Bradyrhizobium diazoefficiens: one gene and its partner. The protein of the gene in region 1 interacts with the protein of each later gene in a pairwise test. Links are inferred from orthologs where the notes say so. Each region holds a gene or a part of one and is shown in the gene's direction. Other genes may lie near its edges.

What was found.
Region 2: the proteins of dnaQ (region 1) and dnaE interact in binary tests that used the Escherichia coli proteins (3 or more experiments, as listed by UniProt). The link is inferred for Bradyrhizobium diazoefficiens from one-to-one orthologs.

What each region holds. Positions count from the first base shown.
Region 1 is NZ_CP067102.1:280,318-285,945, reverse strand. Bases 1,420-4,388 are described here. They hold dnaQ (DNA polymerase III subunit epsilon), read left to right. Parts: upstream 1,420-2,528; coding sequence 2,529-3,248; downstream 3,249-4,388. Other genes in these bases: JJC00_RS01225 (Tim44/TimA family putative adaptor protein), read left to right, coding at 4,156-4,388; secB (protein-export chaperone SecB), read right to left, coding at 3,245-3,733; coaE (dephospho-CoA kinase), read left to right, coding at 1,901-2,500; JJC00_RS01245 (Maf family nucleotide pyrophosphatase), read left to right, coding at 1,420-1,877. Outside these bases: JJC00_RS01250 (pyruvate, water dikinase regulatory protein), read left to right, coding at 421-1,260; more of JJC00_RS01245, read left to right, coding at 1,269-1,419; more of JJC00_RS01225, read left to right, coding at 4,389-4,860; mltA (murein transglycosylase A), read left to right, coding at 4,838-5,628. UniProt on the Escherichia coli protein: DNA polymerase III is a complex, multichain enzyme responsible for most of the replicative synthesis in bacteria. The epsilon subunit contain the editing function and is a proofreading 3'-5' exonuclease.
Region 2 is NZ_CP067102.1:4,139,679-4,146,350, forward strand. The notes cover bases 1,014-5,026. They hold dnaE (DNA polymerase III subunit alpha), read left to right. Parts: upstream 1,014-1,322; coding sequence 1,323-4,826; downstream 4,827-5,026. Other genes in these bases: JJC00_RS19305 (carbonic anhydrase), read left to right, coding at 4,954-5,026. Outside these bases: JJC00_RS19295 (outer membrane protein), read left to right, coding at 138-857; more of JJC00_RS19305, read left to right, coding at 5,027-5,694. UniProt on the Escherichia coli protein: DNA polymerase III is a complex, multichain enzyme responsible for most of the replicative synthesis in bacteria. This DNA polymerase also exhibits 3' to 5' exonuclease activity. The alpha chain is the DNA polymerase catalytic subunit.

The sequences.
Region 1 (5,628 bases):
GGGATAGTAAGTACTCGTTAAGGTCTTACCTGCACACATATCCGTCCGTAGCGCTCCTCTTAAATCTAAGAATCTTAGATTCTTAAGGTTTGAGTCTATGTGACCGTGGATTGGACTCATGCAATTCCATCCGCTGGTTGAGCTGCGCTTGTTCACATCCATCAACATATCCCGGATAGCTCTGGCGGCTCGCGATAAGTCAGCCAGCTTCAAAGGCTTGCGCGTTTCTGTCGGCAGCTTATCAAGGGGGTTGTCCGCGCAATCCCGTTTTCCGCTCGGCGGGGCGCCGGACTTGTTCCGATGGGCAGTGGTGTGAAGAAAATTGGCACTTGTCCCGCCCCTGGTGTCGCGCAACCCTTTCCGAGGGGTTAAGGTCCACAGAAATCCACAAACCACACCGCCCCCATACAAAGAGTTTTTGTGCCGACCTCGAACAATTATTTCCACCTGCACCTCGTCTCCGACTCCACCGGCGAGACCCTGATCACGGTCGCGCGTGCGGTCGCAGCCCAATACGCAAACGTCACCCCGGTCGAGCATGTCTATCCGCTAGTGCGCAGCCAGAAGCAGCTCGATCGCGTGCTCGATGAGATCGAGGAAGCGCCAGGCATCGTGCTGTTCACGCTGCTGGAGAAAGATCTGGTCTCGAGGCTCGAGGACAAGTGCAAGACTATCAATGTGCCGAGCCTCTCGATCATCGGCCCGGTCATGCAGTTGTTCGAAGCCTATCTTGGCGCTGCGACGACGGGTCGCGTCGGCGCGCAACACGTGCTCAACGCGGAATATTTCAAACGCATCGACGCGCTGAACTATACGATGATCCATGACGACGGCCAGCATGTCGATGGGCTCGAGGAAGCCGACGTCGTGCTGGTCGGCGTGTCCCGCACCTCGAAAACGCCGACGTCGATCTATCTCGCCAACCGTGGCATCCGTACCGCCAACGTGCCTCTGGTGCCGGGCATCCCCGTGCCGGCGCAATTGGGGACACTGACCCGGCCGCTGGTCGTCAGCCTGCACGCGACGCCGGAGCGTCTGATCCAGATCCGCCAGAACCGCCTGCTCTCCATGGGCGCCGAAGCCGGCAGCGACACCTATACCGATAGGCAGTCGGTCACCGAGGAGGTCGCGTTTGCGCGCAAGCTGAGCGCCAAGCACGACTGGCCGCTGCTGGACGTCACGCGGCGCTCGATCGAGGAAACTGCGGCCGCGATCATGAAGCTCTACAGCGATCGCCAGCGCAACCGGCCCTCGGAATAGTTTTTGCGATGGGCCTGTGGCGCGGCACATCTCCGTTGGTCCTGGCCTCGCAGAGCGGCGCGCGCAAAGTGCTGCTGGCGAACGCCGGGCTCGAATTCGAGGCCGTTACCGCTGACATCGACGAGCGCGGTATTCAGGCTGCGTCCAAACTTTCGAACGCGCGCGAGATCGGCCTGTTGCTGGCGCGCGAGAAAGCCAAGGCGGTCTCGGCGAATCGTCCCGGAAGCTATGTGATTGGGGCCGACCAGACGCTGACGCTGGGGAATCGGCTCCTCAACAAGCCCACCGGTCGTTCGCAGGCGCTGGCGCAGTTGCGTGATCTCGCCGGGCATAGCCACGAGCTGAATTCCGCCGTCGCCGTGGTGCATGACGGCAAGGTCGTCTTCGAGGATGTGTCGGTCGCCCGCATGACCATGCGGCAGATGACCGAGGCCGAGCTTTCAGCCTATCTCGATGCCGCCGGCGATGCCGTCACCACCAGCGTCGGCGCCTATCAGCTCGAAGGTCTCGGCATCCATCTGTTCGAGCGCATCGAGGGTGACCATTTCACCATTCTCGGCCTGCCGCTGCTGCCGCTGCTTGCGTTCCTGCGGGGCGAGCGGCTCATTACGGTGTGATTGACAGGGATGGCTTGGCGCTGATGCGGATTCTCGGACTGACCGGCTCGATCGGAATGGGCAAATCCACCACCGCGAAATTGTTCGCGGAGGCCGGTGTGCCCGTCTACGACGCCGATGCTGCCGTCCATCAGCTCTATCAAGGCGAGGCCGCACCCGCGATCGAGGCCGCCTTTCCCGGCACCACCGCGAACGGAAAGGTCGATCGTTCCAAACTGTCTGCGCGCGTGGTGCACGATCCCGCCGCGATCAAGCAGCTCGAGCAGATCGTTCACCCCATGCTCGGCGCCTCCCGGCAAAAATTCTTTGCCGATGCCGAAGCCGCCAAGGCACCGGTCGTGGTCCTGGATATTCCCCTGCTGTTCGAAACCGGCGGTGAGAAGCGGGTCGACGCCGTGGTCGTGGTCTCGACCTCGCCGGAAATCCAGCGCGAACGTGTGCTGGCGCGGGGAACCATGGACGAAGCAAAACTGGACGCCATCATCGCCAAGCAGACGCCTGATGCCGAAAAGCGCAAACGGGCCGATTTCGTCGTGGATACCTCACACGGACTTGAGCCGGTGCGCGCGCAAATCACGCACATCCTGGCCGAGGTCGTTAAGATGCCGCAGCGGCGAGCCTGATTCGCCGCCTCATACGGCACCACACATCATGCGCGAAATCGTTCTCGATACCGAAACCACCGGCCTCGATCCGCTCCGCGGCGATCGCCTGGTCGAAATCGGCTGCGTCGAGATCTTCAACCGCATGCCGACGGGACAGACGTACCACGTCTATATCAATCCTGAACGGGACATGCCGGCGGAAGCCTTTGCCGTGCATGGGCTGTCGGCCGAGTTTCTCTCGACCAAGCCGCTGTTCCACGAGGTCGTCGACGAATTTCTGGCGTTCGTCGGCGATGCGCCGCTGGTGATCCACAACGCTTCGTTCGACATCAGCTTCATCAATGCCGAGCTCGACCGGATCAAGCGTGCCGCGATCCCGCGCGAGCGGCTGGTCGATACGCTGCTGCTGGCGCGGCGCAAGCATCCCGGTGTGTCGAACCGGCTCGACGATCTCTGCTCGCGCTACTCGATCGACAATTCACGCCGCACCAAGCACGGCGCGCTGCTCGATTCCGAACTGCTCGCGGAGGTCTATGTCGATCTGGTCGGGGCGCGGCAGTCGCAGCTGCTGCTGGCGTCAGACGCCCAGGAGATTCGCGTCAATGCCGCTGGCGATGCGCCGCGGCGGCAGCGGTCTGTGCCGCTCGCGCCGCGGGTTTCAGACGCCGAGCGCGAAGCCCACCGGGCTTTCATCGCAACGCTCGGCGACAAGGTGATCTGGAACGAGTTTTTGGCCGCTCCAGTTGCCGTCACTCCGGCTGGTTAGGCCTGACCGGTCTGACCACCAGCGGCCATTTGCCGCTCCATGTTCTGGCGATAGAGACCGACGAAATCGACCGGGTCCAGCATCAGCGGCGGGAACCCGCCGTCGCGCACGGCGGTCGCGATGATCTCGCGGGCGAACGGGAATAGCAGGCGCGGGCATTCGATCATGACCAGCGGATGCAGGTTCTCCTTCGGCACGTTGACGATCCGGAACACGCCGGCATAGGCGAGCTCGAACGAGAACATCACCTTGCCCGCGTTCTCGGCCTTGCCTTCGACCGACAGCGTCACCTCGAACTCGGATTCGCTGAGGTTGTTGGCGCTGACATTGATCTGGATGTTGATCTGGGGCGCCTGGCTTTGCGGCTGGAGCGAGGTCGGCGCGTTCGGATTTTCGAACGAAAGGTCCTTGGTATATTGCGCCAGCACGTTGAGCTGGGGAGCAGCCTGGGCCGCCTCGGGAGGGGTGCCGTTACCGTTGGTCATCAGAGTGTCTCCTTACCCGATTTGGGCTGAATTTCGCGGCGGTTGGCTAACATAGGGCCGCCTCATTCCACAAGGACGAACGGCTCCGGACGGTCGATCCGGGCCACGCCTACAACTGTGACGTTCCGCCCGCCCCGGACCCGAAATCGCACGTTAAACGCTTGAAGATGCGCGATTTCCGGCCAGGATCGGGTTTCCCCTTAAGCATAAAACGCGCTACACTTGATGCTGTGCCAAAAGGCGCCATTGGCCGGGCATGATTTCGTGCCTACATCCGACGGACGCGACGCGCAGGCCCAAAACCGGTCCTAAAATGGTGATGTAGCCTTGCCGTTCCGGTATGGAACGGTCTACTGGCCGGATTGATTTTCCCGGCAGCGACCCCAAAGAAGACCTGAGAAAAGACCAGAAAGCGATACGACGTGGACATCTACACCATCATCTTCCTTGCGCTGGCGGTCTTTATTTTCCTGCGGCTGCGCAGCGTGCTGGGGCAACGGACCGGCAATGAGCGGCCGCCGTTCGACCGCACGGCTCGTAATGCGCTTGGGGGTGCCCCGGACAAGAATGTCGTGACCATGCCGGGCAAGGTGATCGACCAGGCGCCGCTGGCGCCGACGGCCGAGCCCGCTCCGCCCTCCGACCGCTGGAAGGGGCTGACCGAGCCGGGCACCGCGCTCGCCCAGGGCCTCGATGCCATCGTCGACAGGGATTCCACCTTCGATCCGCGCCACTTCATCTCGGGCGCCCGCGGCGCCTATGAGATGATCGTGCTGGCCTTCGCCAATGGCGATCGCCGCGCGCTGCGCGACCTGTTGTCGTCCGAGGTCTATGAAAGCTTCGACGCCGCAATCAAGGACCGCGAGAAGAACGAGCAGAAGACCGAGACGCGCTTCGTCTCGATCGACAAGGCCGAGCTGGTCGGCGCCGAGCTGCGCGATCGCACGGCCCAGCTCACGATCCGGTTCGTCTCCCAGATGATCTCGGCCACCCGCGACAAGGCCGGCAACATCGTCGACGGCAACCCTGACACGGTCGCCGACATTACCGACATCTGGACTTTCGCCCGCGATATCACCTCTCGCGATCCGAACTGGAAGCTGGTTGGCACCGGAAGCGCGAATTAAGAGTTTCCTGAAGAACAGCGCGACGGCGCTTTGCGCAGGTGTCGTCGTGCTGGCTTCGTTTTCGCTTGGCGCCGAGGCTGCGCGGCGCCACTACCGCAGCCATTACCATCATCTTCCCGACGTGGCCGCGATTCCTCCGCGGGCGTTGCCCTATCCGCAGCTCCCTCTCCCGTTCGAAATTCCCGGCGCACAATATTTGCCGCTGGTCTGGGCGGACGTGAAGGGCTGGAGCGATGACGATCATCTCGCGGCGTACAAGACCTTTCGCGCCAGCTGCCGCTCGATCAATGCACAGACCGGCGCTCCTGAACAGAAGGCTCTCGGCGGCTCGTTGAGCGAACCCTGCCGTGCCGCCAAATCGCTCGAGCTGACCGACGACGCGAAAGCCAAGACCTTCTTCGAGGAGAATTTCTCGCCGCTGCGGATCTCGCGCCTCGGCGAGCCCGACGGTTTCGTCACCGGTTATTACGAGCCAGTGCTGGAGGGATCGCGCACCCAGACCGATGTCTACAACGTCCCGGTCTATCGGCGCCCCTCGAACCTGTTCGTGCGCGGCTACAATCAGGCCTCCGTCAGCCTGCCCAACAAGGGATCGGTCTACCGCAAGATCGGCCGCCGCAAGCTCGTGCCCTATTACGATCGCGGCGAGATCGAGGACGGCAAGATCGCCGGCCGCGGACTCGAGATCGCCTGGCTGAAGGACCCGACCGATCTGTTGTTCGCCCAGATCCAGGGCTCGGCGCGCATCAAGTTCGACGACGGCGGCAC
Region 2 (6,672 bases), 3.9 Mb from region 1 along the record:
CGCTGCTAAACTTTCATTAATGAAGCGCTGGCCTTTGGAGCGAACTGTTGCGTCAAGGTTACAGCAATTCCGTCGCCGGCTGTTATGACGTTCGCGATGGCCCGGGGGCCTAACGACGAAACTGGAACGGGATTCAAATGAACAAGAATTTGTTGCTTGCTGCTGTGAGCCTCGTCGCGATCAGCGCGACCGCACCGGCGCTGGCTGCTGACCTCGCTGCGCGGCCTTACACCAAGGCGCCCGCGATGATCGCGACCGTCTATGACTGGAGCGGCTTCTACATCGGTATCAACGGCGGCGGTGCTTCCGCTCACACGACCTGGGATCAGCGCGCTCCGCTGGTTGGCGGCGAAGGTTCCCACAACGCCACGGGCGGCACGGTCGGTGGCCAGGTCGGCTATCGCTGGCAGTCGGCGCAGTGGGTGTTCGGCCTGGAAGGCCAGGGCAACTGGGCTGACTTCTCGGGCGACAACCTCAGCGCGCTCACCGGCTTCACCAATCGCTCGAAGATCGATTCGTTTGGTCTGATCACCGGTCAGGTCGGCTACGCCTGGAACAACGTCCTGCTCTACGTGAAGGGTGGTGCGGCTGTGGTTGGCACCAAGAACGAGCTCCGCGTTGCCGGCGTGACCGCTGCTTCCGTCAGCGACACCCGTTGGGGCGGCACCGTCGGTGCGGGTCTCGAGGTCGGCTTCGCTCCGAACTGGTCGGTTGGCGTCGAGTACAACCACATCTTCCTGTCGGACAAGGACATCACCTTCACCGGCATTCAGACCGATCGCGTCCGCCAGGACGTCGACATGGGCCTCGTCCGCCTGAACTACAAGTTCGGCGGCCCGATCCTCGCCAAGTACTGAGCAAAGTACTGAGACTGATCGCTCGTTTCGAGCGATCGTCGAAAGCCCCGGCCTTGCGCCGGGGCTTTTTTATTATGTGAATTCAGCAAGTTAACCATTCCATTTTGAAGCGGTTGAGTTTGCTTGACTCCTGAGAACGAAATGAGAACAATGTTCTTCATACGTTCTAGTGATGGAGCAAGCCATGTTCAGGATTTTCGTGGAAGAAGCCGCTGCACTGACGTCGATCGCGCTGTTCGTCGGGATGATCGCGATCTGGGCCCAAGTCATTCCACAGCTCTAGCCGGCCGGGCCCTTGTCGGGCGCCTTGGGGAAAAGCGGAATGAGGCGGCCGATCAGACGCTGCGGCGTGGACTCTGGCGCGACGACACCCCACCATTGTGAGGCGAGTCGGCCGGGCGAGTGCAGGATGCCTCCACCGCCGGCAACCGCTCCAACCCATCTGCAAGAGGCCGTCACGCGACCATGCCGAGCGCCGGATTTGTCCACCTTCACGTTCACTCGGCCTATTCGCTGCTCAAGGGCTCGATCAAGATCGCCAAGCTCGCCGAGCTCGCAAAGAAGGACCACCAGCCGGCGCTGGCGCTGACCGACACCGACAATCTGTTCGGTGCGCTCGAATTCTCAGACAAGATGGCGGGTTCCGGCATCCAGCCGATCGTCGGCTGCGAGCTCGCGATCGATTTCGGCGACCAGGATCCCAATGCGCGCAACGCGCTTCCGCCTTCGCGCGTGGTGCTGCTGGCAGCGCAAGAGCGCGGCTATCGCAGCCTGATGCGGCTGAATTCGCGCGCGTTCCTCGAATCGCCCGACAGCCACGCGCCGTTCATCAAGTTCGACTGGTTCGACGGCGAGACCGAAGGCCTGATCGCGCTGACCGGCGGCCCGGACGGGCCGATCTCGCTCGCGCTGGCGGCGGGGCAGGCCGAGATCGCGGCCACGCGTTGCGAGCGTCTCGCCGGCCTGTTCGGCGACCGCCTCTATGTCGAATTGCAGCGGCACAACATCGACAAGGAGCGGCGCGTCGAGAGCGGACTGATCGACATCGCTTATGCCAAAGGGCTGCCGCTGGTCGCGACCAACGAGCCGTATTTCGCCGCGACCGACGATTACGAGGCGCATGACGCGCTGCTCTGCATCGCCGGCGGGCGGCTGATCGCGGAGACCGAGCGCGAGCAGCTCACGCCCGATCACCGCTTCAAGACCCGCGCCGAGATGGCGGTGCTGTTTGCCGACATTCCGGAGGCGCTGGCCTCGACGGTCGAGATCGCCGAGCGCTGCTCGTTCCGCCCGATGACGCGCAAGCCGATTCTGCCGTTCTTCACTGTCGGTGCCGCCGGCAGCTCCGATGCGGCTGCGGTCGAGGCGGCCGAGCTGAAGCGGCAGGCGGAGGAGGGGCTCGCCAATCGCCTGCACGTGCACGGCTTGTCGCAGGGCACGACAGACGAAGACTATTCCAAGCGGCTGGCGTTCGAGCTCGACGTCATCATGCGCATGAAATACGCGGGCTACTTCCTGATCGTGTCCGACTTCATCAAATGGGCGAAGAGCCAGGGCATTCCGGTCGGGCCGGGCCGCGGCTCCGGCGCAGGCTCGCTGGTCGCGTGGGCGCTGACCATCACCGATCTCGACCCGATCAAGTTCGGCCTGCTGTTCGAACGCTTCCTCAATCCCGAGCGCGTCTCGATGCCGGACTTCGACATCGACTTCTGCCAGGACCGCCGCGGCGAGGTGATCAAGTACGTGCAGGAGCGCTACGGTCGTGACCAGGTCGCGCAGATCATCACCTTCGGTACGCTGCAGGCGCGCGGCGTGCTGCGCGACGTCGGCCGCGTGCTGCAAATGCCGTACGGGCAGGTCGACAAGCTCACGAAATTGGTGCCGCAGAATCCGGCCGCGCCGGTAACGCTGGCGGCTGCGATCGAGAGCGAGCCGAAACTTCAGGCGTTCCGCGACGAAGACCCGGTGGTGGCGCGCGCCTTCGACATCGCGCAGCGCCTCGAGGGCCTGACCCGGCATGCCTCGACGCACGCGGCCGGCATCGTGATCGGCGATCGCCCCTTGAGCGAACTCGTGCCGATGTACCGCGATCCGAAGTCGGACATGCCGGTGACCCAGTTCAACATGAAATGGGTCGAGCCGGCCGGCCTCGTCAAGTTCGACTTTCTCGGCCTGAAGACGCTGACCGTGTTGGACGTCGCGTGCAAACTGCTCAAGCCGCGCGACATCCATGTCGATCTCGCGACGCTGCCGATCGACGATGCCGAGAGCTATCAGATGCTGGCCCGCGGCGAGGTGGTCGGCGTGTTCCAGGTTGAAAGCCAGGGCATGCGGCGCGCGCTGGTCGACATGCGTCCCGACCGTTTCGAGGACATCATCGCGCTGGTTGCGCTGTATCGCCCGGGCCCGATGGCGAACATCCCGACCTATTGTGCGCGCAAGCACGGCGACGAGGAGCCGGAATACCTCCATCCCGTGCTCGAGCCGATTCTGAAGGAGACCTTCGGCGTCATCATCTATCAGGAACAGGTGATGCAGATCGCGCAGGTGATGTCGGGCTATTCGCTCGGCGACGCCGACCTGTTACGCCGCGCCATGGGCAAGAAGATCCGCGCCGAGATGGACAAGCAGCGCGATATCTTCGTCGCCGGCGCGGTGAAAAACGGCGTGCCGAAGGGGCAGGCCGAGACCATCTTCGAGCTGCTCGCTAAGTTCGCCGACTACGGCTTCAACAAGAGCCACGCGGCGGCCTATGCGCTGGTGTCCTACCACACCGCCTACATGAAGGCGCACTATCCGGTGGAGTTCATCGCAGCGTCGATGACGCTCGATCTCAACAACACCGACAAGCTCTCCGAATTCCGCTCCGAGGCGCAGCGCCTCGGCATCAAGGTCGAGCCGCCGAACATCAACCGCTCAGGTGCGACCTTCGAGGTCGGCGACAAGGTCATCTACTACGCACTCGCCGCGCTCAAGGGCGTCGGCATCCAGGCCATCGAGCAGATCATCGAGGAGCGGACCAAGCGGGGGCTGTTCACCTCGCTCGCCGACTTCGCCGCGCGCGTCAATCCGCGTGCGGTCAACAAGCGCATCATCGAAAGTCTCGCCGCCGCCGGCGCGTTCGACACGCTGGAGCCGAACCGGGCGCGGGTCTTCGCCGGCGCGGACTCGATCCTGGCCGCCTGCCAGCGCGCGCATCAGGCCGAGACCATCGGCCAGAACGACATGTTCGGCATGTCGGCGGACGCGCCGACCATCATGCTGCCGCAGATCGAGCCGTGGCTGCCGGCCGAGCGGCTGCGCCGCGAATATGACGCGATCGGCTTCTTCCTGTCGGGCCATCCGCTCGACGATTACGCCACCGTGCTGAAGCGGTTGCGGGTGCAGAGCTGGGCGGAATTTTCGCGCGCGGTGAAGACCGGTGCCACCGCCGGCAAGGTGGCGGCCACCGTGGTGTCGCGCATGGAGCGGCGCACCAAGACCGGCAACAAGATGGGCATCATGGGCCTGTCCGATCCCACCGGCCACTTCGAGGCCGTGCTGTTTTCCGAAGGCCTTGCGCAGTATCGCGACGTGCTGGAGCCCGGCGCCGCGGTGCTGCTCCAGCTCGGCGCCGAGCTCCAGGGCGAGGATGTCCGCGCCCGCGTGCTGCATGCCGAGCCGCTGGATGACGCCGCGGCCAAGACGCAGAAAGGCCTGCGCATCTTCGTGCGTGACACCAAGCCGCTGGACTCGATCGCCAAGCGCCTGGCCGGACCGGAGGCCGCAGGCGCGAACGGCGCCACGCCAAGGATCGGCAGCCCCGGCATCGCGCCGCGCTCCAACGGCGACGGCGAGGTCTCGCTGGTGATGATGCTCGACCTCGAGACCGAGGTCGAGATGAAGCTGCCCGGCCGCTTCAAGGTCTCGCCGCAGATCGCCGGCGCCATCAAGGCGGTCGCCGGCGTGGTGGACGTGCAGCAGATCTAGCGCCGGCTGCCGCGAACGGCACCACGTGCAACGGATGTGGTGGTCTCGTCCTGCAATCTCGGCTATGATCGGCCGCGATAGCGCTCATTGATGAGGGCGCGTCCGTCGCGCCGGGGGGGAGCGGGACATGTGCGATCAGTGCTCTGAAGTCATGCCTGACAGACTGGCGCCATCGCGGCGGTCTGCGATGCTGCTGACGGCCTCGGCGCTCAGCGTCGTCTTCGCCGGCCGAGCTCTTGCCAAGGAAACCAAGCCGCCGCCCAAACCGCAGAACGTGCTGTCGCCGGATGCGGCGCTGAAGCGGCTGCTGGAGGGCAATGCGCGCTACGTCGACGGCGTGTCGCGGCGCCACGACTTCAAGCACGAGCGCGAGGCGCTGGCCAGCGGGCAGAATCCGTTCGCGGCGGTGCTGAGCTGCGCCGACTCGCGCATCGCGCCGGAATATGCCTTCGACACCGGCCGCGGCGATCTCTTCGTCTGCCGCGTCGCCGGCAATTTCGCCGGCACCGAGACCGTCGCCAGCATGGAATATGCGGTCGCCGTGCTCGGCACGCCGCTGATCCTCGTGCTCGGCCATGATGCGTGCGGTGCGGTCGATGCCACGCTGAAGGCGCTCAAGGACAACACATCGCCGCCGGGACACATTCCCTCGCTGGTCGATGCGATTGCGCCCGCCGCGAAGGCTGCGATGCAGCAGGGCGGGGAGGTGCTCGACAAGGCGACCCGGCAGAACGTGATCGACAATGTCGCGAAGCTGAAGTCGGCCGCGCCGATCCTCAGTGCAGCTGTGGAACAGGGCAAGCTGAAAATCGTCGGTGGCATCTACCGGCTCACGACGGGAACGGTGGAGCTGATCGCGCAGGGCTGAGGCTTGCGCCAAAAGGCCGAGGCTTACGCGGAGCTGACAGGAGAGGTCGGGGCAGGCGGACGCCACGCAGCCGCCTCAATCCGAGCCTTTCGTTCAACTGCCGTTCAGCCGGCCGCGCGTCTCATGCGTGCTGGCACCTCAACAACAATAACGGGCAAGCAAGCCATGCGCGGGACACACAAGGTCTTCATCTGCTTCCTTTTGCCGATCCTCTTCGTTGCTGCTGCGCTCACACCGGTGCGTGCGCAGCAGCAGGAAAAGCGCATCGCGCTCGTGGTCGGCAACGGCGCCTATTCGAAGTCGCCGCTGGCAACCACCGCGAACGATGCCGGCCTGATCGCGCAGACGCTGCAGGCGGCGGGCTTCGACGTGGTCGGCGCCCGTGATCTCGACGGCGACACGCTGCGCAAGAGCTTGCGCGATTTCATCCAGAAGGCGCAGGCCTCAGGACCCGGCACCGTCGCGATGATCTATCTGGCCGGTTATGGCGTGCAGCTCGCCGGCGAGAACTATTTCATCCCGGTCGATTCCAACATCGCGCGCGACACCGACATACCGACCGAGGCACTGCGCGTCAGCGACTATGCCCGCCAGCTCGGCTCGATCCCGCTCAAGGCCAACATCGTCGTGCTCGACGCGGCGCGCGCGCAGCCCTTCATCGAGGGCGGCCAGCAGCCGATCGCGAGCGGCCTGGCGCTGGTCGAGCCCGACCCGAACATGCTGATCGCCTTCAACGCCGCACCCGGCACGGTGGCGCCGGAAGAGCCGGGGCCGTACGGCGTCTATGCGCAATCGCTCGCAGAGATGATCCGCACCGGCGGCCTGTCGTTGCCGGAGGTGTTCGACCGCGTCCGCCTGCGCGTCAACGAGGCCTCCAAGGGCGCGCAGGTGCCCTGGGACGACCAGAAAGTATCAGCGCAATTCGCCTTCTTCGAGCGCGCTCCCGACGCGCCCCCGCCGCAGGCTGCGCCCGACCAG